Regions from separate parts of the Geobacillus sp. E263 genome, predicted to be linked through region 3. Evidence: predicted binding sites of a transcription regulator. Region 3 holds the regulator's gene; each other region holds the start of a gene.
What was found. The regulator Rex, encoded in region 3, represses fermentation and respiration genes when NADH is low (regulators of the CRP and FNR family bind a similar motif). The targets are predictions, from matches to a motif close to TTGTGAAATATTTCACAA.
Positions count from the first base shown of each region.

Region 1: the regulator Rex is predicted to act here: its motif matches at 1,379-1,396, upstream of FNL97_RS15010 (L-lactate dehydrogenase).
Region 2: the regulator Rex is predicted to act here: its motif matches at 1,819-1,836, upstream of ric (iron-sulfur cluster repair di-iron protein).

Region 1 is NZ_CP041632.1:2,913,291-2,916,574, forward strand. Features, by position in the region: gene FNL97_RS15005 (L-lactate permease) at 1-351, opposite strand, end outside; gene FNL97_RS15010 (L-lactate dehydrogenase) at 389-1,348, opposite strand; gene FNL97_RS15015 (ABC transporter permease) at 1,648-2,433, opposite strand; gene FNL97_RS15020 (ABC transporter permease) at 2,437-3,228, opposite strand; gene FNL97_RS15025 (ABC transporter ATP-binding protein) at 3,221-3,284, opposite strand, start outside.
Region 2 is NZ_CP041632.1:2,676,146-2,679,429, forward strand. Features, by position in the region: gene mobB (molybdopterin-guanine dinucleotide biosynthesis protein B) at 1-268, opposite strand, end outside; gene FNL97_RS13730 (molybdopterin molybdotransferase MoeA) at 265-1,524, opposite strand; gene ric (iron-sulfur cluster repair di-iron protein) at 1,968-2,678, shown strand; gene moaA (GTP 3',8-cyclase MoaA) at 2,729-3,284, opposite strand, start outside.
Region 3 is NZ_CP041632.1:3,219,310-3,222,593, reverse strand. Features, by position in the region: gene FNL97_RS16405 (ABC-F family ATP-binding cassette domain-containing protein) at 1-930, opposite strand, end outside; gene moaC (cyclic pyranopterin monophosphate synthase MoaC) at 1,055-1,576, shown strand; gene FNL97_RS16395 (redox-sensing transcriptional repressor Rex) at 1,566-2,222, shown strand; gene FNL97_RS16390 (twin-arginine translocase TatA/TatE family subunit) at 2,219-2,374, shown strand; gene tatC (twin-arginine translocase subunit TatC) at 2,395-3,141, shown strand; gene FNL97_RS16380 (YdiK family protein) at 3,156-3,284, opposite strand, start outside.

The DNA.
Region 1 (3,284 bases), 310 kb from region 3:
CAAGAGTTGAAGCCGCTGATCCTCAGAAATGTTTGCGATACTCCCACGGATAATATCAAACTTCCCTGTTTTAACAGCAATTTTATATAGCCAGACAGCCATGATCACAATATAGCCAATAGGCCATAAACCGTTCGCGATTCCATAGATGGAAGCAGCAATCGCCTTTGAAATCGGCATATGAAAAAACAAAACAGCTGTCACTAATCCAAAACAAAGAGTGAGAAAAGCGGCTTTTATTCCCTTCATTTTAAACACGGTTAAACATGATAAAAATAAAACAATTGGAAGCGCCGCAATGAGTGCAGAAAGATACGTATTATCGAAAGGATTGTAATGTTGTATCCACATGTTGCTCACCTTGTTATTATTCTAAGTCAGTATTTTATTACTTTACATCATCAAAATAACGTGAAAGAATGTCTTTTAATACAGTTACGCTATGATGAAATTGCTGTTGTTCTGTTTCATTTAACTTCAATTCCATTACCTCGCGAATACCGTTTCGGTTGATAATAGCAGGTACACCAATATAAACGTTTTGCTCATTATATTGACCATCTAGATAAGCAGAAACGGTTAAAATAGCATTTTCATTGTGCAAAATAGCACGTGTAATGCGGACGAGTCCCATCGCAATGCCGTAATAAGTTGCGCCTTTTTTCTCAATAACTTGATATGCCGCATCACGAACATTGACGAAGATATTTTCTAAATCCTCTTTTCTATAGCGATCGTTTTGCGACAATATTTGTTCGATTGGAACACTTCCAATTTCCGCATGGCTCCAAACAGGCAATTCTGTATCCCCATGCTCTCCGATAATATACGCGTGTACATTAGTCGGAGCTACTTGAAAGTATTCGCTTAGCAAAAAGCGGAATCTTGCCGTATCCAGAATCGTTCCCGAGCCAATCACTCGTTCTTTCGGCAACCCGCTAAATTTCCAAGTGGCATACGTTAAAATATCTACTGGATTCGTCGCGACAAGAAAGATTCCATCAAAACCTGATTTCATGACAGAATCGACAATCGTTTTAAAGATATTCATGTTTTTGTCAACGAGATCGAGTCTTGTTTCCCCTGGCTTTTGGTTAGCACCTGCACAAATTACCACCAAATCGGCATCTTGACAATCTTGATAATCTCCATGCCATATATTCATTGGCTTCGGCGCAAATACTTTTCCGTGATTTAAGTCCATCACGTCGCCCTCCGCCTTCTCTTTATTCACATCAATCAACACTAATTCATCCGCGATTCCTTGATTCATAAGGGCAAATGCATAGCTGGCCCCAACGAATCCTGTTCCTATAAGTGCCACTCGATTCATGCATTGTCTTTTCATAGTTGTCTGTCATCCTTTCCTAAAATTAGTTTGTGAAATTATTCACAAATATATTGTGCATTATTTCACAAACTTTATCAAGTATCAACTATAAGAGAAATTTGTCTTTTTTGTTAACATTTTGGCCGCACAACAGTATTTTTGTATCACTACATTCAGTTCCAGCAAGCAACCCAATAAACGAAAAAAAATGGTCTGTCATTATATTCACCATAATACATACTACATATACTCATTTTCATAAAAAATAAGAGGGCAATCCCTTTAAGGAATTTTTACCTTTCGGATTCTCCCTCTTTTTAATTCCCTGCACCTCGATATCGTTTTACCCCTGCGTTCCACAAAAACACGGAAATCGCAAAAAAGATGATGCCCATGACTGGAGTAAAAAACGCATATCCGTACCATTCTTTTTTGCCGAGAAAATAGGACGCCGGATACACGCCGACGAACGCAAACGGCAAAATCCACGTTAAAATATAGCGGATGACGCGATGATAAATATCAATTGGATAGCGCCCGTAGTTGCTGATGTTGTACATCATCGGCATGATGGATGTACGAGCATCTGCCCAAAAACTAATAGTCGCTAATGATACAAATACTCCCGCGTAAATAAGCGCTCCACCTAGTACAAGCAAAATAAACACAAAAACATCATACCAATGCAGCGAAAGATGCAAGCGTGCACCCGCATACGCCATAATGATTATGCCTGTTACTCCACCAAGAAGCGACTCTAACTCCATACGCTCAAGAATAATTTGAAACAAGCTGTGCACTGGGCGTGTCAATACACGGTCCATTTCTCCGCGCACAATATAACGCTCATTAAAATCCCATAAGTTAAAAAATGCCCCGAACACCGCATATGGCACTAAAAAAAAGCCGTAAATAAATAAAATTTCATCACGCGTCCAGCCGTGCAGCAGCGGCGTATGCCCAAATACAACGAGAAGAAACACAAGATTGACCGCCTGCGACATCAAATCAGAGATAAACTCGACAAGCAAATCAGCGCGATATTGCAGCTTTGTTTTCATATATTGCGCCATATATTGAAAAAAGATCGATACGTAAAACACCACTCACCCTCCTTGAATGACAAGCTGTTTTTTCGCCGCTCGCCACAACAGCTGAATCGGGATGAGCAACAGCACACACCATACAAGCTGAAACAAAAGGCCATCGATGATTGCTTGACCTTGAAAGCTTTCTGTCACAATCATGCTTGGAATATAGCTAATTCCTTGAAATGGAAAATATTTCATTACCTCTTGCGCCCAATCCGGATAAAAGCTGATTGGCAGAATAAGCCCGGAAAACAAGTCGATCACAAATCGCTTTGCGCGCAATAATCCTTCATTGTTAAGGGTAAAAAATGTGATGATGCCTGCAAGCAAATTCAACTCCGAATTAATAATAAAACTAAAGACAATCGACAATGTGAAAAACATCCATGTATGAACATCCGTTGGAAAACGGAGAGGCAAAAATAAAGCAACAAAAAAAATTCCTGGAAGCGAAAGAAACAACAAACGAAAGATTCCTTCCCCTAATCCTTGCATCGTTTTCATTCCGAGATAACTGTAAGGACGAATAAGCTCTGTCGCCACTCTTCCTTCTTTAATCTCCATGGCGATTTCACGGTCGATATTATTAAAATAAAACGCCCGCGCCATCCACGAAATGGCGACATACGTTGTCATTTGCTCCATCGACATGCCTTGCATCGTCGGTTTGCCGCCATAAATCGCCGACCAAAGAAAATAATACGCCGCGATGTTAATAGCATAAATGAGAATACCTGTGTAATAATTCGTCCGGTAAGCAAGCATCATTAAAAAGCGGATGCGAATCATTTCGATATATTTATCCATGCACAACACCTTCTTCATAGATGTTGCGGATAATTTCTTCCGTAGAAATTTCATTA
Region 2 (3,284 bases), 540 kb from region 3:
ATAATGATAAAATTTGCGCTAGCGGCCATGCAGGCTGCCATGCGTGAAGCTCGAGCAAACCGCCGCCTTCCACTGAAACGGCAACTGCTCCCGCCTGCTCGTGGCGCTTTGAATCCGTATAGGAATCGTTTCTTTCAGGATAACCGCCGTGTCCGTGATGTTTCACTGTTCCGACACGATATCCTTCGGCTGCCGCGATTTTTATCCATTTTTCAATAAGCATCGTTTTGCCACTATTTTTATAGCCAACCACTTGCCAAACGTTCATATGTCACTTCCTTCCTCATCTTCTAGCAGCCATACATCGACGGTATCCCCTTTTGCAAATCCTCGCGTCCCTCCAGGCAGCACCATCAGCGCATTTGCTTTTGCCAGCGATGTGACTATATTCGATTTATCTGTCCCAACAGGCGACACGGTTAACCGGCCATCTTCGACCGCCACATAACTTCTAACAAACCGGGTAAACGGATTCGGTTTAGGAAAGTCTGCCATCAACGTTGCCGTCGCTTTCCGTAAATACGGTTTTGGCGAAAATAGCCGCGTCCGTACGGCCGGACGTACAAACAACTCATATCCAACGTAACATGCCGAAGGGTTGCCAGATAGACCAAACAACAGTTTTCCATTGAGCTGCGCAACCGTCGTCACGCTTCCCGGACGCATCGCGACTTTATTAAATAACACTTCTGCCCCAAGACGTTCATAAATGGCCGGCAAATAATCGTAATCCCCAACCGAAACGCCGCCCGTTGTGATGAGAAAATCAACTTGTGGCAGCGCCTTTTGTATCTCTGTAAAACATGTATCCACATCATCGGCCAATTTTCCAAAATAAACTGGCTCCGCGCCGCTGCGAACCACTTGCGCCTGAATCATATAGGCGTTGCTGTTGCGAATTTTTCCGGGAACAAGCGGCTCGGATACGTCCAAAAGCTCGCTGCCTGTCGCGAAAATGCCAATTCGCGGTTTTCTCGCGACTTTCACCTTGGCATACCCGAATGTTGCTAACAATGCTTGCACACCTGGATTAATAAACGTTCCCTTTTGGACGAGCACCTCTCCTTTTTTCGCATCTTCTCCTTGGAACGAAATGTTATCTTCCGGTTGAAAGGGACGTTTGATCGACATATATGTTTTTCCGTCTCTCTCATATTGTTTCGCTAATTCCAGCATGACAACCGCATCGCATCCATCTGGAATTTGCGCCCCCGTCATAATGCGCACCGCTTGAAATGGTTGAACGGTCTTCGACGCTACTTGTCCCGCTCCAATCGTTTCAATCACTTCAAATTCTACGGGATTGTCAAGCTTTGCCGCAGCGGAGTCAACAGCACGTATCGCAAAGCCGTCATAAGGAGAACGATCAAACGGCGGAACGTCATGATCAGCACGCAATTCTTCCGCCAAATACCGTCCGTATGCCTCTTCTAATGGAACCGTTTCCGCTTCTCCTGTTCCCGCATACTTCATTACTTTTTGAATTGCCTCTGTTACCGGAATAGGAGTTCGTTTTTCCACCATGATTTTATCCCTCTTCCCGCCATATTGATTGCCATTTTTGTAATTCATGCATTCTTTGTTCCAATGTTATTGACATTATCAACCTTTTTCTTCATTTTTTCAACTAATTCTCCCAACACACTATGTTGGCTGTTTACGACTTCATGCTGCTTCATTGTTTCGATGAGCTGTTGTTCTAATTCTTTTATACGTTTTTTCTATTTCAAACTGCCGATGTTGTAGTAACGGAAACATTGCATATCTCCTCTTCCATTCCTTCTTGTTTCCTATTGTACGAAAACGAACAAAAGCTAGTTGTGATGTTAATCACATTTTTTCACTCCATTCGTCATTCGACATCATTTGTTCAAAATCTATTCATATGTGTGATGTACATCACGACATAGAAAAAGGAAAGGAAATATGCTTAAGTTGTAACAATTTATAAATGGAGGTTACCGATCATGGAAAAACGGTTTACAGAACAATCAATCATCGGTGATATCGTAGCACAGTTTCCAAAAGCAAGCGATATTTTCAAAGCATACAAAATTGATTTTTGCTGCGGTGGACAGCGTCCGTTAAAAGAAGCGATACAAGAACGAAACTTAGATGGTGAAGCAGTATTAGAACAACTGAATACGCTTTACACTCAATCGCTTGAAAAAGATGAAAAAAATTGGTCGGAAGTTTCTTATAGTGAACTGATCGACCATATTATCCAAAAACATCACCGTTACTTGGCAGAAGAACTGCCGCAGCTTAGCCCTTATGTAACAAAAGTGCTTCGCGTTCATGGGGCCGATCACCCACATCTAGTACAAGTTCATAAGTTGTTTAACGCGCTGAAAACAGAACTTGAACAGCATACGATCAAAGAGGAAACTTATGCTTTCCCGCTTATTTTGCAATTTGAAAAAACTCCGACCCCAGAAAACAGAGAAACAATGAAACAAGCGATTCGCGAACTTGTCGATGAACATGACGTTGCTGGAGATATGATCAAAACGATTCGTGAAATTACGAATGACTTTACCCCGTCGGAAGATGCATGCCGGACGTACCGGCTTGTCTACAATCGATTAGAAGCTCTTGAGGAAAATTTATTGGAACATATTCATTTGGAAAATAACATTTTATTTCCGCGCATTCTTCATGAAACAGAAACATCCTAATAAATAAACCACAACCGGACTGCTCACGATAACGAGCGAGTCCGGTTTGTTTATCCGCCAATATAAGACATTTCAATTTTTTTCCGCGTTTTTGCTGTTTGCTCCGTCCGTTCATCCGAGTAGCGATCTGTCCGCATGCTCCATGTCGATACAATGATTTTCTTTATTTCCTCTTTATCGGCCCCGGAACGCAGTTTTTCTTTTAACGAAACGCCGCTTGCAGCAAACAAGCACGTATATAGCGTGCCACCGGCGGAAATGCGCGCCCGGGTGCAGCTTTGGCAAAACGATTCTGTCACAGAGGCAATAAAACCGACTTCCACGTTCGTGCCAACATAGCGGTAGCGGCTTGCCACCTCACCGAAATACGACTTTTCTACCGGCTCAAGCGGATGCATTTGTTGCAAGCGTTCATACATTTCTTTTTTGGTGACGACATGGGAAAAATCCCAGCCGTTTGTCGTACCGACATCCATAAATTCAATAAAGCGAAGCGTAATGCCCCGTTCTTTAAAGTAAGCGGCCATCGGGATAATTTGCGAGTCGTTCACGCCTTTTTTAACGACCATGTTCACTTTGACGCCAAGCCCCGCTTCCCGCGCTGCT
Region 3 (3,284 bases):
TGGTTTTTCCATTCTCTCCATTTTTTCTAACTGTTTTCTCCGGCTTTGCGCACGTCTTGTTGTGGAGGCACGGGCAATATTGCGTTGAATAAAGTCTTGGAGTTTTGCGATTTCTTCTTGTTGTTTTTCATACAGTTTTCGTTCTCGTTCATATTCGGCTGCTTTTTGTTCTAAGTAACGGCTGTAATTTCCTGTGTATCGTTTCAATGTTGTCCGTGACAGCTCATATACTTGGGTGACAACTTTATCGAGAAAGTAGCGGTCGTGGGATACGATAAGAATAGCGCCAGGATATGTTTGCAAGTATTGTTCGAGCCATGTTAATGTTTCAAGGTCTAAATGGTTTGTCGGTTCGTCCAAAATAAGCAAATCAGGCTTCATTAAAAGCAGTTTTCCAAGCGCCAGACGAGTTCGTTGTCCGCCGCTTAACGATTGAACGGGAGTCGTCATATAGTCATATTTCGCAAATTGTAAGCCGTGTAAAATCGAACGAATATCCGCTTCGTATTGATAACCGCCTTGTTCTTTATAGCGTTCTTGCAATGCATCATAATCTTTCAATAATTTTTCATAGCGGGAAGAATCGGCGATTAGATCAGGGTCTCCCATTTGCAGCTCCATCTGGCGCAATTGTTTTTCTATTGTTTTTAGAGGAGCAAATACTGTCATCATTTCTTCCCAAATGGATAAAGAGGAGTGTAGACCGCTATCTTGAGCAAGATATCCGATCGATACTTCTTTTGGTTTGATGATTTCTCCACTATCGTAAGACATCTCACCAGCAATAATTTTTAACAGTGTCGATTTTCCTGCTCCGTTTCTTCCGACGAGCGCAATCCTATCTTTGGATTGTATTTCTAATTTTATATTCGATAAAATAAGGTCAGCACCGAAATATTTTGTTAGTTGATTGACTTGTAAAATAATCATTGTTGTTCACCTCTCGTTTAACAATAATAGTGTAGCGTAATTTGTTTTCTTATCGCAATAAAACAAAACGATAAAAGACAGATGTCTAAAAATAGTGTATAGTTTATAAATGGGGGAGATATGTGTGTCATCATTTACGCATTTTAATGAACAAGGCCGTGCAAAAATGGTCGATATTACGGAAAAAGAGGATACCATTCGAGTAGCGGTAGCACAAACGAGCGTGACCGTAAATAAAGAAATTTACGAGAAAATGACAAATCGCATGATTGAAAAAGGGGATGTGCTTGCTGTTGCGCAAGTAGCCGGCATTATGGCCGCAAAAAAAACGTCTGATTTAATTCCAATGTGCCACCCTCTTATGTTAAAAGGTGTCGACATCCAATTTGCATGGCATGTCGAGGAAGAAAAAGCGCTTTACCAATTGCTGATCACCGTAACGGTAAAAACAAAAGGAAGTACAGGTGTGGAGATGGAAGCGCTGACGGCTGCTTCTGTTTGTGCACTGACCGTGTATGATATGTGTAAGGCGCTAGACAAAGGGATGGTGATTGGCCCAACCTATTTAGTGGAAAAATCAGGTGGGAAATCAGGCCATTATCAACGAGAAAACAGTAGTGTTGGGGGATTTGCGAATGAACAATGAACAACCAAAAATTCCGCAAGCAACTGCAAAACGTTTGCCACTATATTACCGCTTTTTGAAAAATTTACATGCTTCAGGAAAACAACGAGTTTCTTCTGCGGAATTAAGTGAGGCAGTAAAAGTTGATCCCGCGACCATTCGTCGTGATTTTTCCTATTTCGGTGCGCTTGGCAAAAAAGGATACGGATATAATGTCAATTATTTATTATCTTTTTTTCGCAAGACGCTTGATCAAGATGAAATTACCGAAGTGGCGTTATTTGGAGTCGGGAACTTAGGGACAGCGTTTTTAAATTATAATTTTACAAAAAATAATAATACAAAAATTGTGATGGCATTTGATGTCGATCAAAAGAAAGTAGGAAAAGAAGTTGGCGGTGTGCCAGTATATCATTTGGATGAATTGGAAAATCGCCTTCACGAAGGAATTCCTGTTGCGATTTTGACCGTACCGGCTCCTGCCGCTCAATGGATTACGGACCGTCTCGTTCAAAAAGGGATTAAAGGAATTTTAAACTTTACACCTGCTCGATTGAACGTACCGAAACATATTCGTGTCCATCATATTGATTTGGCGGTTGAATTACAATCATTAGTTTATTTCTTAAAAAATTATCCGGCCGATAAAGGAGAGAATAAAAAGTGAAATATTTGTTAATTGTGCTTGTTATTTTATTATTGTTTGGGACGAAAAAACTTCCGGAGCTGGGCAAATCGCTCGGTCAATCGCTGCGGGAATTTAAGGATGCCACTAAAGGATTAACAGACGAGGATGAAAAAAAACCAGACCAATTATGATTTGTTAGGATGATTGAAGTATGGACGATAAAGAAATGTCGGTGTATGAACACCTGGGAGAATTACGAAAGCGACTTATTATTGTTCTTGTGTTTTTTGTCATTGCCCTTATTGCTAGTTTCTTTTTCGTGGAGCCCGTCATTTTATATTTGCAGCGAACGGACGAAGCGAAAGAATTAACGATGAACGCCTTTCGTTTAACAGATCCAATAAAAATTTATTTTCAATTTGCGTTTGTTCTTGCGTTTGTTCTTACCGCGCCAGTTCTGCTTTATCAAATTTGGGCGTTTGTCAGTCCTGGGCTGTATGAAAAGGAACGAAGAGTCACGTTAAGCTACATTCCGATTTCGATCTTTCTCTTTTTAGCTGGCATTAGTTTTGCGTATTTCATCTTATTTCCTTTCGTCGTTCGTTTTATGCAAAATTTAGCGTCCCGTCTCGGCATTCATCAGGTGATAGGGATTAATGAATACTTTGAATTTTTGCTTCATCTGATCTTGCCATTTGGAATTGTATTTCAGCTGCCGGTAGTTGTAATGTTTTTAACAAGGCTTGGCTTGATTACACCGATGCTATTAATAAAGGTGCGCAAATATGCTTATTTAGCATTATTGATTTTAGCGGCGGTCATTACGCCGCCAGATGTGCTGTCACAAGTCATTGTCATGATTCCGCTTTCGATTTTATACGAAGTGAGCATTTGGATTTCGAAAATAGCTTATCGCAAAGCGCTATTGGCGCAGACGGAACAAGAAAACCTCCCGTGAATGCGGCGGGAGGTTCATTTTTTAAAGTAAAGTACTAACAGACGTATCGCAGTTCCAAAATCAAGCGTAGCTATTATCGCAAGAACGATCGTGAAAAAATTCCAAATGGTTTCATCCGCACTTTGAATCGACAAGTAAGTGAA